DNA from 3 places in the Bacillus spongiae genome. Region 2 is predicted to be linked to each of the others. Evidence: predicted binding sites of a transcription regulator. Region 2 holds the regulator's gene; each other region holds the start of a gene.
The links. Region 2 encodes LexA, which represses DNA repair genes until DNA is damaged. Its sites were predicted from a motif close to CGAACATATGTTCG; they were not measured.

Region 1 (4,934 bases), on a different contig from region 2:
GGTTCATTTTTAGTTAAAACGGGAGTAGGGCAATATTTTAATGACCTGGCTGTAGCCATTGCTGGAAAGCGAACAGGAGGTCCTGCTAAAGTAGCCATCTTCTCTTCTGCTTTACAAGGGACGATTAGTGGAAGCTCGGTTGCAAACGTTGTAACATCCGGTTCCTTTACGATTCCAATGATGAAGAAGCTTGGTTACAAGAAAGAGTTTGCTGGCGGGGTAGAAGCTGCTGCCTCTACAGGGGGCCAGTTAATGCCACCAATTATGGGAGCCGCCGCATTTTTAATGGTAGAGTTTATCGGTGGAGTGACCTATTGGGAAATCGCTAAAGCAGCAGCAATCCCAGCTTTGCTTTATTTTACTGGGATTTGGATTATGACTCACTTTGAAGCTAAGCGAATTGGACTGAGAGGCTTAACAGATGATGAGATGCCTAATAAAAAGGAAGTATTTAAGAAGATTTATTTACTGATTCCAATCTTAACAGTGGTTGTGTTATTAGTCAGCGGAATGAGTGTCATGAGAGCTGCACTTTGGTCTATTGTATCAACGATTGTTGTCAGTGCGATTCGGAAAGACACGCGAATTGGACTGAAAAAAGGAATTGAAGCACTAGTTGATGGGGCTCGTACGGCTTTAGCCGTTGCAGCTGCAACGGCCTGTGCTGGAATTATTGTCGGAGTAGTAACGAAAACAGGGCTTGGCCTAAAGCTAGCTAATGGTTTAGTCGATCTTGCAGCAAGTTTAGCGAATACAGCAGACACTAAATTACTGTTGACGTTATTCTTTACGATGATAGCTTCCATCATTTTAGGAATGGGTTCACCAACAACAGCCAACTATGTTATCACATCTACCATTGCAGCACCAGCCATTATATTATTAGGTGCTCCAGAATTGGCTGCTCATTTATTTGTATTTTATTTCGGTATTATTGCAGATATTACACCACCAGTTGCTTTGGCTGCCTTTGCGGCATCGGGAGTTTCCGGCGGTGAACCGATACGAACGGGGTTCAATGCAGCTAAATTGGCGATTGCCGCCTTCATTATTCCTTATATGTTTGTTCTATCACCAGAATTGTTGATGATAGACACAACAGCATCTGAGCTACTATGGATTATCTTTACAGCAGTAACAGGAATGATTGCGATAGGTGCTGGAATGATTGGTTTCTGGTATCGAAAACTGAATTGGATTGAACGAATTATTTCAGTGATTGGGGGATTATTACTGATCTACCCACAAATCACAACAGACTTTATTGGTCTAGCTATTTTTGTCATCATATTTGTTATTCAATACATGACGAGAGAGAAGGGTGACCGAAAGCTAGCTAATGCATAAATGGTAACCTCTAGACACAGTCTAGAGGTTTTTTTTATTGGAAAATTTATATGAAATAGTAGCATTTAAGAAGAATTTTTAAGAGAAGAGTTTATTATTTGAGTGGCTAAAATGTTGTCTAAAGAAAATGTCCTTATTTGCTTTCTTAGCAAACAATATGCTGTTATATAAGTAGAATGGATAGAAAGAACCACAATTTTTCGTTTTGTACAAAGACCGATTTTGGAAAGATATATGACTTCAATTGGAACATTATGGTCTAAAGACCAGTTTAAATTCTTCAAAGGAATAGCACCTCCGTCCTTATAGTATCATTATATGCGAACACTCGTTCTTTATTCAAAATGAAAAAAAATATTGACAATAGGGTAAAAATAAATATAATAATTAATATACATATATGATCTGATAGTTCAGCGGGAGAATACTTCCTTGACAGGGAAGGGGTCGGGGGTTCGAATCCCTCTCAGATCATCCTTAAAAGCCAGAAGGTCCTTGATTGACAAGGAATTCTGGCTTTTTTATTGGAAATAAAACCTATGACTAGCTGTATTCTTAACTTTGTTAAGTGATTACTTTCTTACATCGAATTCACTATATGTTCAATAAGGTATGAACAAAATGTGAATGGTTAAAAAAGTCCTTCCAAGGCTTTAAGTTTTGTTTTATTATACCTATACGGGTATTGGTTTTAGGAAATGGTCAAATAATGAAAATCTGAAAAAGGCGCTGCTATTTTTTTAATGTGAGTAATAGAATGCTCAATTCAAAACAACCAATATTGAGAAGAAAGTAGATGGAGGGATGGTTATGACGAAGAAAGTAATTATTATAGGAGGAGTTGCAGGAGGTGCGACTGCAGCAGCAAGGTTAAGAAGACTGAATGAAGAATTGGATATTGTCCTCGTTGAACGAGGGGAACACATTTCATTTGCAAACTGTGGATTACCCTATTATATTGGTGAAAAAATTAAGGAACGAAGTAAATTAGTCGTCCAAACCGTAAAAGGGATGGCCAACCGATTTAATTTAGATATTCGCACTTTTAGTGAAGTGGTGCAAATAAACCCTGAGAATAAGAGCGTAACCATTAAAAATTTGCATTCAGGAGAGGTTTATGAAGAACCATATGACAAGCTCTTGTTATCTCCAGGTGCAAGACCGATAGTACCGGACATTACTGGATTGGACGAGAATGAAACTTTGTTTACACTAAGAAATATACCCGATACAGATAAAATAAAGAGCTATGTTGATCATAAAAACCCGAAGAAAGCAGTTGTGATTGGCGGTGGATTTATTGGAATTGAGATGGCCGAGAACCTAGTAAATAAAGGGTTGGAAGTAACCATTATTGAAATGGGAAAGCAAGTAATGGCACCAATTGATTACGAAATGGCGGCTGTTTTACACACTCATTTAAAAGAACATGGAGTGAAAGTAATACTAGAAAATAGTGTAAAATCTTTTATTGATAATGGAAAAAAAATCGTTCTTGCTGATGGAACTGAAGTTGAAACAGATTTTACGATCCTTTCCATTGGTGTACAACCGGAAAATGAATTAGCTAAAACAGCAAAGTTGGAATTGGGAGAGCGTGGAGGCATTATCGTAAACGAATTTCTTCAAACCTCAAATGAGGATATTTATGCTGTAGGGGATGTAGTAGAGGTTGAGGATTATATTAATGGACAAAAATTTATGGTTCCTTTAGCAGGTCCCGCTAATAGACAAGGACGTATTGCAGCAAATAATATTCTTGGAAAAGAAGAAAAATATCACGGGACTCTTGGAACTTCTATAGCCAAGGTGTTTGACTTAACGGTTGCTGCTACAGGAAATAATGAAAAAAAGTTAAATCGTTTAAAGATACCTCATGAAGTTATTCATATACATCCAAGCTCTCATGCTGGATATTATCCAGGCGCCAAAGCCCTATCCCTCAAATTGATTTTTGATAAAGAAACGGGCAGTATTTATGGAGCGCAAGCAATTGGAGAAGAGGGGGTTGATAAACGAATAGATGTTATTTCTACTGCGATAAAGGGAGGGTTAACGGTAGAGGACTTAACGAATTTAGAATTATCATATGCCCCACCCTATTCTTCTGCAAAGGACCCAGTAAACATGGCTGGTTATGTTGCCTCCAATATTATGAACGGAGAATTAGAGCATATTCAGTGGTATGAAGTTGAAAAGTATATGGAAAATGGAGGAGTATTGATTGACGTACGCGAACAAAAAGAACGTGAATTAGGCTTTATTGAAGGTTCCATTCATATTCCATTAAACGATTTAAGAGCTAGATTAGAAGAGCTCCCAAAAGAAGAAACGATTTACGTCAGCTGTCAAGTTGGGTTAAGAGGATATCTAGCAAGCTGTATCTTAAGGAATCATGGCTATCATGTTAAAAATATAGATGGTGGCTGGAAAACGTATTCTTCTGTGTTCGGAAATAAAACGAAAAAATCCTGAAACAAACCTAGATAAAAGCAGGAGAAATGTACATTCCTTTCTCACAATGGAAAGGATGCTCGTTGAAGAAAAGAGAAATATCTATTGTAATCGTGTTTTTCTTTTCTCTTTACAAACATCGTTTTTGAATGTTCTCTAAAATAGACTCTATTAACTAAATTGTTCATAAAGGCCTTAATACATCTATTTCTGTTTAGTTGACACTATACCAAGTAGGGTATAAAATAATTCCTATTAGATAGTGTTTTCTAAATTATAGTAGATAGGAGAATTTCTATGGAATACGATGATCAAATTAAAAATAGATTAAAACGAATAGAGGGGCAGCTTAGAGGCGTTTTAAAAATGATGGACGAAAACAAAGAATGCAAAGAAGTAATAACTCAATTGTCAGCTGTTCGCTCTGCTGTTGATCGAACCGTAGGGGTGATTGTAAGCTCAAACCTAGTAGAATGTGTTGTAGAGGCGGAAAAAAATGGGGAGGATGCGGATGAATTAATTAAAGAAGCTGTCAACCTTCTTGTGAAAAGTAGATAAAAAAGGGTTGACACTCTTTTTTTTATTTAGTAATATACCCGTAGGGGTATTAAAGAGGTGGTGTTAATTAAAAAACATTGTATAAGCCGCTTATTAATAAATAGCTTTCCAAATTTGTTGGGGTTATTGTATAAAGTAAATTTTTTTAAAAAACAATATACCTAATAGGGTATAAACATAATTTTATCATAAGGAGGTTCACATGACAGAAAAGAAACAAACAACCATCGTATTATTTAGTGGAGAATATGACAAAGTAATGGCGGCTTACATCATTGCAAATGGAGCGGCTGCTTATAATCACGAGGTGACCATTTTCCATACTTTTTGGGGATTAAATGCATTACGTAAGGATGAAAAAGTTCAGTTAGAAAAAGGTTTTATGGAAAAAATGTTTAGTAAAATGATGCCACGAGGGGCTGATAAAATGGGACTGACAAAGATGAATTATTTAGGTTTTGGTCCAAAGATGATTAAAGCTGTGATGAAAAAGCATAATTCGATGCCCCTCCCTCAGTTAATCGATATGGCAAAGGATCAAGGAGTTAAATTAGTTGCCTGTACAATGACGATGG
Region 2 (4,934 bases):
TGATCATATTATTAAGGATATGGAAGAATATATTCAGCTTTCAACTAGTTAAGGTTCATCAGATAGGCTCTTCTATCAGCGGTTGTCTATAATTAGACCGGTAGCTTATTTCAAATGAAAAATAATTATCCTGTTCCAAAGTAATGTTCTTTAGTATTCTTACCAACCTATTGTAACGGAGGTCCCGATAGGAATAAGTTCAGCTAATTCCTCTACGTCTCGATTATACATTCTTATACATCCTTTTGAGACATATTTCCCTATAGAAGCTGGGTTATTCGTGCCATGAATTCCATAATGCTGCTTTGATAAGCTCATCCACATCGTTCCAAAGGGGCCACCTGGGTTAGGTGCTTTATTAATAATGACATAATTCCCAATGGGAGTTTGACTCAACATTTTTCCGACTCCAACTGGGTATGTCTTCATGATAGAATTTTGTTTAAATAATGTAAGTGTGCGAGTAGTTAAATTGACGACAATTTTGTAAGGTAAAGTTATTGGATCTGGTAATCCAGGAATAGTTATTTGTTGGCCATCATATAGTTTGTCTGGGTCAATGCCGGGATTGGCTGAAAGAATAACATTCATGGGCTTTCGGTAATCTTGTGAAATGGAAAACAACGTTTCACCATGAACAACCGTATGCAGCATGATGACTCCTCCTTTATTGTAATTGTGAACAATCGCGACATCAGTCGTGAGAGATTCAAAGACTATATATACATATTCGATAACTCTAGAAACATGAAAATTTACTGGAACTAGCTTTTGGAAAGGTAAATACGTTGGAAAGAGAAATGTCCTTCGCTTTACGGTTAGAGAACGGTAAAACCAAAATGAGAAAGGAGCTAAGCGGAATATTTATTATTAAATTGCCCAATAAAATAGTTTAAAAAAAGCCTTGAGGATGGCAAGGTTATCAGTTTATGGATGAGGCAATTTTTTGAAACTCACATATTAAACTCGTTAGCAATAGCGGAAAAAGGCTGTCGACTCTGTCGACAGCCTGAAAATTGTATGATGGGAAAAGTTTTAGTGAACTTGACGATACACTCCGATAACTTTTCCAAGAATAATCACATTTTGAAGAATAATCGGTTCCACTGTTGGGTTTTCAGGTTGAAGTCTAATAAAATTATCCTCTTTAAAGAAGCGTTTACACGTTGCTTCATCCTCTTCTGTCATGGCTACGACAATATCGCCATTGTTGGCTGTGTGTTGTTGTCTTACGATGACAAAATCACCATCGAGGATTCCTGCGTCAATCATACTATCTCCCATAATCTCTAGCATGAATACTTGCTCGTCCGTGGGAGCTAGTCGTTCTGGTAATGGGAAGTATTCTTCTACATTTTCAATTGCCGAAATGGGAAGTCCCGCAGTTACTTTCCCCACTAACGGTACATTTACAACTTTTTGCCTTGGAATTTGATCTTCCTCTACATTTAGTATTTCGATCGCGCGAGGCTTTGTAGGGTCACGTCGAATAATCCCTTTGCTTTCTAATCTTTCTAAATGTCCATGAACAGTAGAGCTAGAAGCTAGTCCTACAGCTTCACCGATCTCTCGTACGGAAGGGGGATATCCTTTTTCTCTTACTTCCTGTTTAATAAAATCTAAAATATCTTGCTGTCTTTTAGATAATTTTGTCATCTTCAGCACCTCGAATCTCCTCATTCTATTAAAATTAGTATACCATGAATTTCTAGTAGATACAAACATAAGTTCGAGTTTCGGTTGACATCGAACGTTCGTTCTGATTATAATACAGTTATACGAACAAATATTCGGTGGAGGCGTTGTGAAATGCTTATAAAATTAATGAAGAAATATAATTACGTACTTTTTGTTTTAGTTTTGACATTTATATCAGGTTTCGCTATGTTAAATCAGTTAGAAGAAACAAATACAGATTCTTATTTACATATAACCATTACTAGAGGAGATTCCCTTTGGGCGATCTCAGACAACTTTAAAGAGTATCATAAGATGAGTACACCAGAATTTATCTCGTGGGTATTAGATCATAATCAATTAGATGATGATAACCTTTATGAGGGAGATTCAATTATTATTCCTGTGAATAGAGAAGAGCTATCTGATTTCCAACTAGATAAGCCACAGTATGCACTAAAAGGAGCGTCGTTTTCACAATGAACTGTATAATATACTGTCGAGTAAGTACCACAAAGGATACGCAAGAATCATCCTTGGAACGGCAGGAAGAAGAATTGGTAAAACTTGCAGAACAGTGGGGGTTTCATATTCATAGAGTGATAAAAGATCAAGCGAGCGGGTATGAGCTGGATCGAGAAGGAGTTTTTTTATTGCTTGATGAAATTAAGCAACACGAAATTTCAGCTGTGTTAATACAAGATGAAACTCGCATCGGACGAGGTAATGCAAAAATTGCATTAATACACTGCTTATTAAAAGAAAATATTAAGCTTTATAGTATTTCTCATAAAGGAGAACTCCAGCTTTCAGAGTCTGATTCGATGGTGATTCAAATTGTAAGTATGGTGGAAGAGCATCAGCGTAAGTTACATAATTTAAAAATTAAACGAGGGATGAAACGGGCAGTTGAAAAAGGGTTCAAGCCACAAAACAACTTAAAAAATAGAGGGAATCTTGATGGACGTGAAAGAAAGGAAATTCCTATTGAAGAAATCGTTCGCTTAAGAAAAAATGAATTAACCTTTTCCGAAATTGCTGCAACCCTTAGAGGCTTTGGTTTTAATGTTTCTAAGGCTACCGTTCATCGGAGGTATAAAGAGTACATGGAAAAAAAAGAGGAATCATGATACTTGTCAATTAGGTAAGTTTCTTGTAACATGTCCATACAACGATGTGACATATCGACATCTAGAAAGGAGCTGAAAGCATGTTAACTCCAGATAAATTGGCAAGATTAAATGAACTTTCCAAAAAAGCCAAGGAAGATTCCTTGTCAGAAGAAGAAGCGGTGGAAAGACAATCACTCAGGGAAGAGTATTTAGCTAATTTTAGAAACTCAATGAAAAAGACGATTGAAAATACACGAATTTACGATCCAAATGGCGACGATGTCACACCGAAAAAAGTAAAAGACATTTTGGATAGAAAGAAACTGCACTAAACCGGGTGGTTAACCTCGGTTTTTTCTGTTCTTTACCCAAAGGGAATATATGGTGGTTTACCCTTAAGATGTCATCCCTTTAGCTATCCAAAATTGATAATAAGTAAAAAATCATCAATTCTATTACAATAAACTCATTGTTGTTGTATAAACTAGCAAAGAGGATTAATATTAAAACTGAGTCAAATTAGGACATGAAAGGATGTAGCGTTATGTTTAATCAAACAGATGCACTTGCTATTAATACAATTAGAACATTATCAATTGATGCAATTGAAAAAGCCAACTCAGGTCACCCTGGGATGCCAATGGGAGCGGCTCCAATGGCCTATACCCTTTGGACAGAATTTATGAATCACAATCCTAAAAACCCTGATTGGATGAACCGTGACCGTTTTGTTCTTTCTGCAGGACATGGGTCAATGCTGCTATATAGTTTGCTTCATTTATCAGGATATGACCTTCCGATGGAGGAAATTAAAAACTTCCGTCAATGGGGTAGTAAAACGCCTGGTCACCCTGAGTATGGTCATACAGTTGGGGTTGAAGCAACAACAGGTCCATTAGGTCAAGGGATTGCGATGGCTGTTGGGATGGCGATGGCGGAACGTCATTTAGCAGGAGTGTACAATAAGGATGGGTTTAATATAGTTGATCATTTTACATATTCAATTTGTGGAGATGGAGATTTAATGGAAGGTGTCTCTGCTGAAGCATCTTCACTTGCTGCGCATTTAAAACTTGGACGCCTAGTCGTTTTATATGATTCTAATGATATTTCACTAGATGGTGATTTAGATCGTTCATTTTCAGAGAGTGTAAAAGGGCGTTATGAATCATACGGATGGCAATACCTTCGTGTTGAAGATGGAACAGATGTCAATGAAATTGCGAAAGCATTGGAAGAAGCACGTCTAGACCTTGATCGTCCAACATTAATTGAAGTGAAAACGGTTATTGGATTCGGATCACCGAATAGAGCTGGAACATCAGGTGTTCACGGTGCTCCATTAGGTGCAGAAGAACGTACACTAACAAAACAATCCTACGAATGGGGATTTGAGAACGATTTCCATGTTCCTGATGAAGTTTATAACCGTTTTGATGAGAAAATTGTTCAAAAGGGTAAGCAAACAGAGGAAAAATGGAATGAATTATTCTCACAATATAAAGAGAGTTATCCTGAATTAGCCAAGCAATTTGAAACAGCAATGAAAGGTGAACTTTCTCCAGGATGGGATAAGAATTTACCAGTTTATGAAGAAGGTTCTAGCCTAGCAAGCCGCGCTTCTTCTGGTGAAGTGCTGAATGCTATTGCTCAGAGCTTGCCGAGCTTTATTGGAGGATCTGCTGATTTGGCTGGATCGAATAAAACGATGATTAAAGGGGAGAAAGACTTTACTCCTGAATCATATGATGGTCGAAATATTTGGTTCGGCGTACGTGAATTTGCTATGGGAGCAGCGTTAAATGGAATGGCATTGCACGGTGGTCTAAACGTATTTGGAGGAACATTCTTTGTGTTCAGTGACTATTTACGTCCAGCTATTCGATTATCAGCATTAATGGGCTTACCAGTCACATACGTCTTTACACATGATAGTATTGCTGTTGGGGAAGATGGCCCAACTCACGAACCAATCGAACAGTTACCATCTTTACGAGCAATCCCTAACCTTTCTGTCATTCGCCCTGCTGATGGAAATGAAACAGCTGCAGCTTGGAAATCAGCCGTTTCTTCTAAAAATAAGCCGTCTCTTCTCGTTTTGACTCGTCAAAACTTACCAACTATTCCTGGTTCGGTAGATAAAGC
Region 3 (4,934 bases), on a different contig from region 2:
CAGCCAGCCAACAGAAAGAAGGTCCAACTTTCATTCTAACTTGTGATTCATATCACAACTACCTATTCAATCTCCTGTTATTCTATAAATAGATTTTGATGAATGGAGGAATAATCATGGAACAAGTATTTACTGAAACGCTAACAGTGGCTGAGATCGTAAAGAGATTCCCTCGAGCTAGTGACCTATTCAAATCGTATCAAATTAACTTTTGTTGTGGGGGGAATAAGTCTTTAATTGAAGCAACAGAAGAGAAAAATATATCTTTAGATGTAGTGCTTAGCAATTTAAATAAATTGTACCATGAAACAAATGCATTAAAGGAATCAACCATTGATTGGGAGCATGCCTCTTCTTCTACTATTATTAACCATATTATTGCGAAGCACCATCATTATTTAAACGAGGAGCTGCCACTTTTGACGCCTTATGTCACGAAGGTTTCTCGAGTACATGGAGAAACGAACCCTCATTTAATGACGGTTAATAAGCTTTTTCAAGAGTTAAAAATTATGCTAGAACAACATATAGCAAAAGAAGAACAGGACGATTTCCCAGCTCTATTAGCTTTTGAAAAACAGCCTACGCTCGAACATCGTGAAAAAATAATGAAGGTCATTCAAGAACTTGAAAATGAACATATTTCAACAGTAAATCTGTTAAAAGAAATGCGTACCATCACAAATGATTTCACACCGCCAGAAGGTGCTTGTGGAACCTATCGCCTTGTTTATCAACGTCTTGAAGCTCTTGAAACAGATATATATCAGCATATTCATTTAGAAAACAACATTCTCTTTCCACGTGTTGCTGCCTAATAATATTGACTGGCTCTAAACGATAGAGTCAGTCTTTTATATTTGATTCATTCGTCATACGAAGATCTACAATGTGCTTCAGCCAGATGTAATGCTTGTTGCCAGACTGATCCTCAAAATGAAGCTTTTCTCCGTTCACATCCCAATAATGAATCGTTCCAACCAGGCTTTCATAGCGGTGATGAGCATAATGTGTGATGGTGATACAGCTTCCATATTCCATAGCCTCAGCAGCGATGGTATTCATCTCTTCTAGCTGCTGTTCGTCCATTTCTTTTTCCTTTTCAAACGCATCCTCTTTCGACCAATCACGGAGCTGCTTCACATGCTCTGGAAGCATCATTGACGTCCACTTCATTTTTCCACGATCGCGAATCATATCCATCTTCCTTTCTATGCTTTATGCCCACCAACTAAACGGGCTCGATGTCTTGAAGTTCCTGCATCCGTATAAGAAACCGCTCGAAGAATGGCACCTGATCCGTAGCGGTTTCGTAATCGGTCCATTACATAACCAAGCTCTCGCTTCTTTGATAAATTCGGACGAAATAAATCGAGTTGAATTGATTCATCCTCTATAATATTTGAAAGAGTAATGGAAATTTTACGCACTGTTTTTTTCTCATAATGCATATAAAACAGCTTCAAGCATACTCGATAAATCTCCATCGTAATATTCGTGGGATGTTCAATGGAGCGAGAGCGATGAAAGCCGCCACCAAACTCTTCCTGACTATATCCAATTCCCAAACTAATTGTGCGCCCTGCTTTTTTATGCTGCCGTGCCCGCCGTGCCACCTCCTCACACATTTCTAGCATGACATGCTTAATTTCCCCTACCTCTTTATAATCTCGAAGAAGAATTTGGCTTTTTCCAAAGCTAATTTGCCCTTCCATAATAGGGGCACCTATTTCGGATAGATCGACTCCCCATGCGTGATAGTAAAGTTGATTCCCCATAATACCAAACTTCGCTTCAAGCTTCTCAAGGTCGAAGCGGGCTAGTTGACCAACAGAAAAAATCCCCATCCGATTTAATGTACGTTCTACACGCTTGCCAATTCCCCACATTTCACTTAAGGGAGAGATAGTCCATAGTTTTGTCTGTACATCCTCATAGCCCCATTCGGCTATCCCCTTCTTTTTTGCCTCCAAGTCTAGACAGAGCTTAGCCATCAGCATATTAGGTCCAATTCCAATTGCACACGGGAGTTGGAATTCTTTTTCTATTTCAAATTTAATTTTGTTGGCAATCGTATGAGCATCTCCCCATAAATTGAACGCTCCATCAATAGCAAGAAAGCTTTCATCGACACTGTACGTATGAATGGCCTCTTTTGGGACATATCGGTGAAATAGTCGAGTAATTTCAGTCGAAATTCGGATATAGGTTTCCATCTTTGGTTCCGCCAAAACAATGCGAGAATCGTTCGGAATTTCAAACATACGTGAACCTGTTTTAATGCCAAACTCCTTTTTCAATTTTGGAGAAGCAGCTAAAACGATACTACCTTGACGACTTTTATCTCCCACAACGGCTAAATAGCATTCAAGTGGATTTAACCCCATCATAACGGCCGAACAGCTGGCATAAAAGCTCTTCATATCAATGCACAAAATTTTACGTAGTGGTAGCCTACTGTAATCAACGACCATCTTTCTCCCTCCAAAAGAACATTTGTTCTGTTTTATTATATTCAAAGTTTATACGAATATACGTTCGTTTTCAATAAGAACCAATTAGTAAACATGGAAAATATAGGACTTTGTGAATACGTGTATAATAGAATAGAGGTGAAGAGAATGGACAAAGAGTTTCTAAAGAAAAAAGTGATTCAATGCTTTTATCAATACGGGTACCAAGAGACCTCTCTTCCTCTAACGAAAGAGGAATGGAAACGCCTCCTTCAAAGCATAGAGATCCGACTACAGGAAGAAGAGGAAGGCCTGGATGAAGTGATTCAAGATTTGGTTTATGAGTATTTGGCTCATTAAATAAACTTTAATAAGATAAACTTAAATTGGAATATTTATTAAAAATGAAATAAAATGAATAAGAAAGAATTTTTAGAACTTTTTCCCAACAATAAAAGCTACAGTAAGTACATTTAATGTAGGATAGAAATCTTTTTTCCTTAATTAACAATGTCGAATAATTCCTTTTAAAGGTGGTGATGAACATGGTAAATGCAGCAGCGAAATTATATTTGCCTAATATTGTAACAGCTCATGCAAAGCCTATGGTAAAATGGGCGAGCCTTTGCATGAGATAAAAATGTAATAATCGCCTAACAAGTAGGTTTTGCCCCTTATTTGAAAAAATAAATAAGGAGCTGACTGAAATGAAGTATGTTAATGCAGCAACCGTTTTACCTGAAAAGCTTATTAAGGAACTTCAACAATACGTTCAAGGTGAAGCGATTTATATTCCAAAGCTTAAAAAAAATTATCAACAATGGGGAACGCTCTCAGGAGGAAGACAAGCAATTGACGATCGAAACCGCTCGATTAAAAAAGCCTATAAAGAAGACGGCGCATCGATAAGTGAACTTTCCGAAGAGTATTTCCTTTCAATTGAAACGATTAAAAAAATTATTTACTCCAAATAAGCACACTCGTAAGCACTGATCAACTTGGTCAGTGCTTCATTTTGGTAGATTTATTTCTAAGCTAAACTCGACATATAATAACAGTGAAAAAACCTTTACACTAAAAGAAGAACAATTTTAGTGATATAGGAGGAAGTAAAATGGATGCGTTTTTGACGAGTGATGAATACCAGTTTATAAAGGCGCAAACGAAAATTCTTGTACATGGAAATAGTACCGTTAACGATAAAAGCGTCCTTGACGCACTACATTCCATTGCCTACGATAAAGGAATGAATTTATTTGAGAATATTACAAATGAACAAAAAGCATTGTTGAGCCCCTTATTAACAATAACAGAATCATTGGAAGCAGAAGCTTTTCTAGCAAAGTTAAAAGCATACGTCATTCCCTTTCAGCACATAAACGAAAAGACATTGAAAAGATTATTCCCGAAAGTAAAAAAATTGAAAATGCCTAATTTAACGGAACTCGACTTTAAAGAAATCTCCTACTTAGGATGGAATGATGCAGGTACTGAGAGAAAATACATTGTCGCGCAACATCAGGGGAAGTTAATCGGCATAAAAGGAAGCTTTAAAAACAGTCATAAAAAAGGAATTTGTACAATCTGTAATCATCATAGCAAGATCGGCATGTTTATAGTAGAAACAAAAACATCCGTAAAAGGTACTTTTACTAAAAAAGGGAATTATATTTGTCAAGATAGCCATGAATGCAATCAAAATGTAACCAATTTGGATAAACTACATCGTTTTATTGAAGAAATGAATAATGACTAACCCCTCCTTCTTTCTGTTTTGAAAGATCATATATGGATGGCCGCTTTCACTCGTCACTTCTATTGAAAGCAACCTTGCCACGACAAATGGTCATATAAACATTTAGCTCTTGGTCAAGAAGAACTAAATCAGCGTCTTTTCCAGGAGCTACACTTCCTTTTCGGTGAAAAAGATTTAACTGTTTAGCCGGGTTTTCAGATGTCATCTTAATGGCTTGTACAATGTCACACTGAGCAAAACGTTGAATATTTTTAAAAGCGTCAATCATTTTTAACACACTTCCAGCTAACGTATTTTCGTCTAAAAGTGCTTTTCCATCTTTCACGGTAATCTGTTGCCCCCCTAAATCATAATCACCATTCTTCATCCCCTTCGCTCTCATTGAATCCGTGATTAAGATCATCCGCTCTTCTGTCACTTGCCTAAAAGCAATATCAACCACTTCCGGTCGAACATGAATCCCATCCGCAATTAATTCCACCATCACTTCTTTTCGGGTGAATGCTGCCCCAACCAACCCAGGATCACGGTGGTGAAATCCCGACATTTGATTAAAAAGATGTGTTATATGGTTAATACCTTCATCAATTGCCTCATATGCTCTCTCAAAAGAAACATTCGAATGACCGGCAGAAGCTACGATGCCGTTTTTACTTAAATAGTGAACAAGTTGAAAATCTTTATCGACTTCAGGGGCTAACGTAACTACTTTTATTGTATTTTTT

Region 1: WAK64_RS22555 (WYL domain-containing protein) is a predicted target of LexA. The motif match lies at 1,669-1,682, and genes of this name have one in related genera.
Region 3: WAK64_RS14275 (Y-family DNA polymerase) is a predicted target of LexA. The motif match lies at 2,528-2,541, and genes of this name have one in related genera.

The regions. Positions count from the first base shown of each region.
Region 1 is NZ_JBBAXC010000003.1:312,694-317,627, forward strand. It holds gene WAK64_RS05785 (TRAP transporter permease) at 1-1,347, shown strand, start outside; gene WAK64_RS22555 (WYL domain-containing protein) at 1,413-1,541, opposite strand; tRNA gene WAK64_RS05790 (tRNA-Val) at 1,750-1,821, shown strand; gene WAK64_RS05795 (FAD-dependent oxidoreductase) at 2,158-3,822, shown strand; gene WAK64_RS05800 (metal-sensitive transcriptional regulator) at 4,099-4,359, shown strand; gene WAK64_RS05805 (DsrE/DsrF/DrsH-like family protein) at 4,562-4,934, shown strand, end outside.
Region 2 is NZ_JBBAXC010000004.1:162,410-167,343, reverse strand. It holds gene WAK64_RS06665 (M3 family metallopeptidase) at 1-52, shown strand, start outside; gene WAK64_RS06660 (L,D-transpeptidase family protein) at 160-654, opposite strand; gene lexA (transcriptional repressor LexA) at 1,036-1,656, opposite strand; gene yneA (cell division suppressor protein YneA) at 1,810-2,160, shown strand; gene WAK64_RS06645 (YneB family resolvase-like protein) at 2,157-2,807, shown strand; gene WAK64_RS06640 (DUF896 domain-containing protein) at 2,888-3,121, shown strand; gene tkt (transketolase) at 3,334-4,934, shown strand, end outside.
Region 3 is NZ_JBBAXC010000011.1:137,181-142,114, reverse strand. It holds gene ric (iron-sulfur cluster repair di-iron protein) at 117-818, shown strand; gene WAK64_RS14280 (YolD-like family protein) at 847-1,197, opposite strand; gene WAK64_RS14275 (Y-family DNA polymerase) at 1,212-2,474, opposite strand; gene WAK64_RS14270 (YqzH family protein) at 2,622-2,813, shown strand; gene WAK64_RS14265 (CD3324 family protein) at 3,161-3,427, shown strand; gene WAK64_RS14260 (FusB/FusC family EF-G-binding protein) at 3,568-4,209, shown strand; gene nagA (N-acetylglucosamine-6-phosphate deacetylase) at 4,256-4,934, opposite strand, start outside.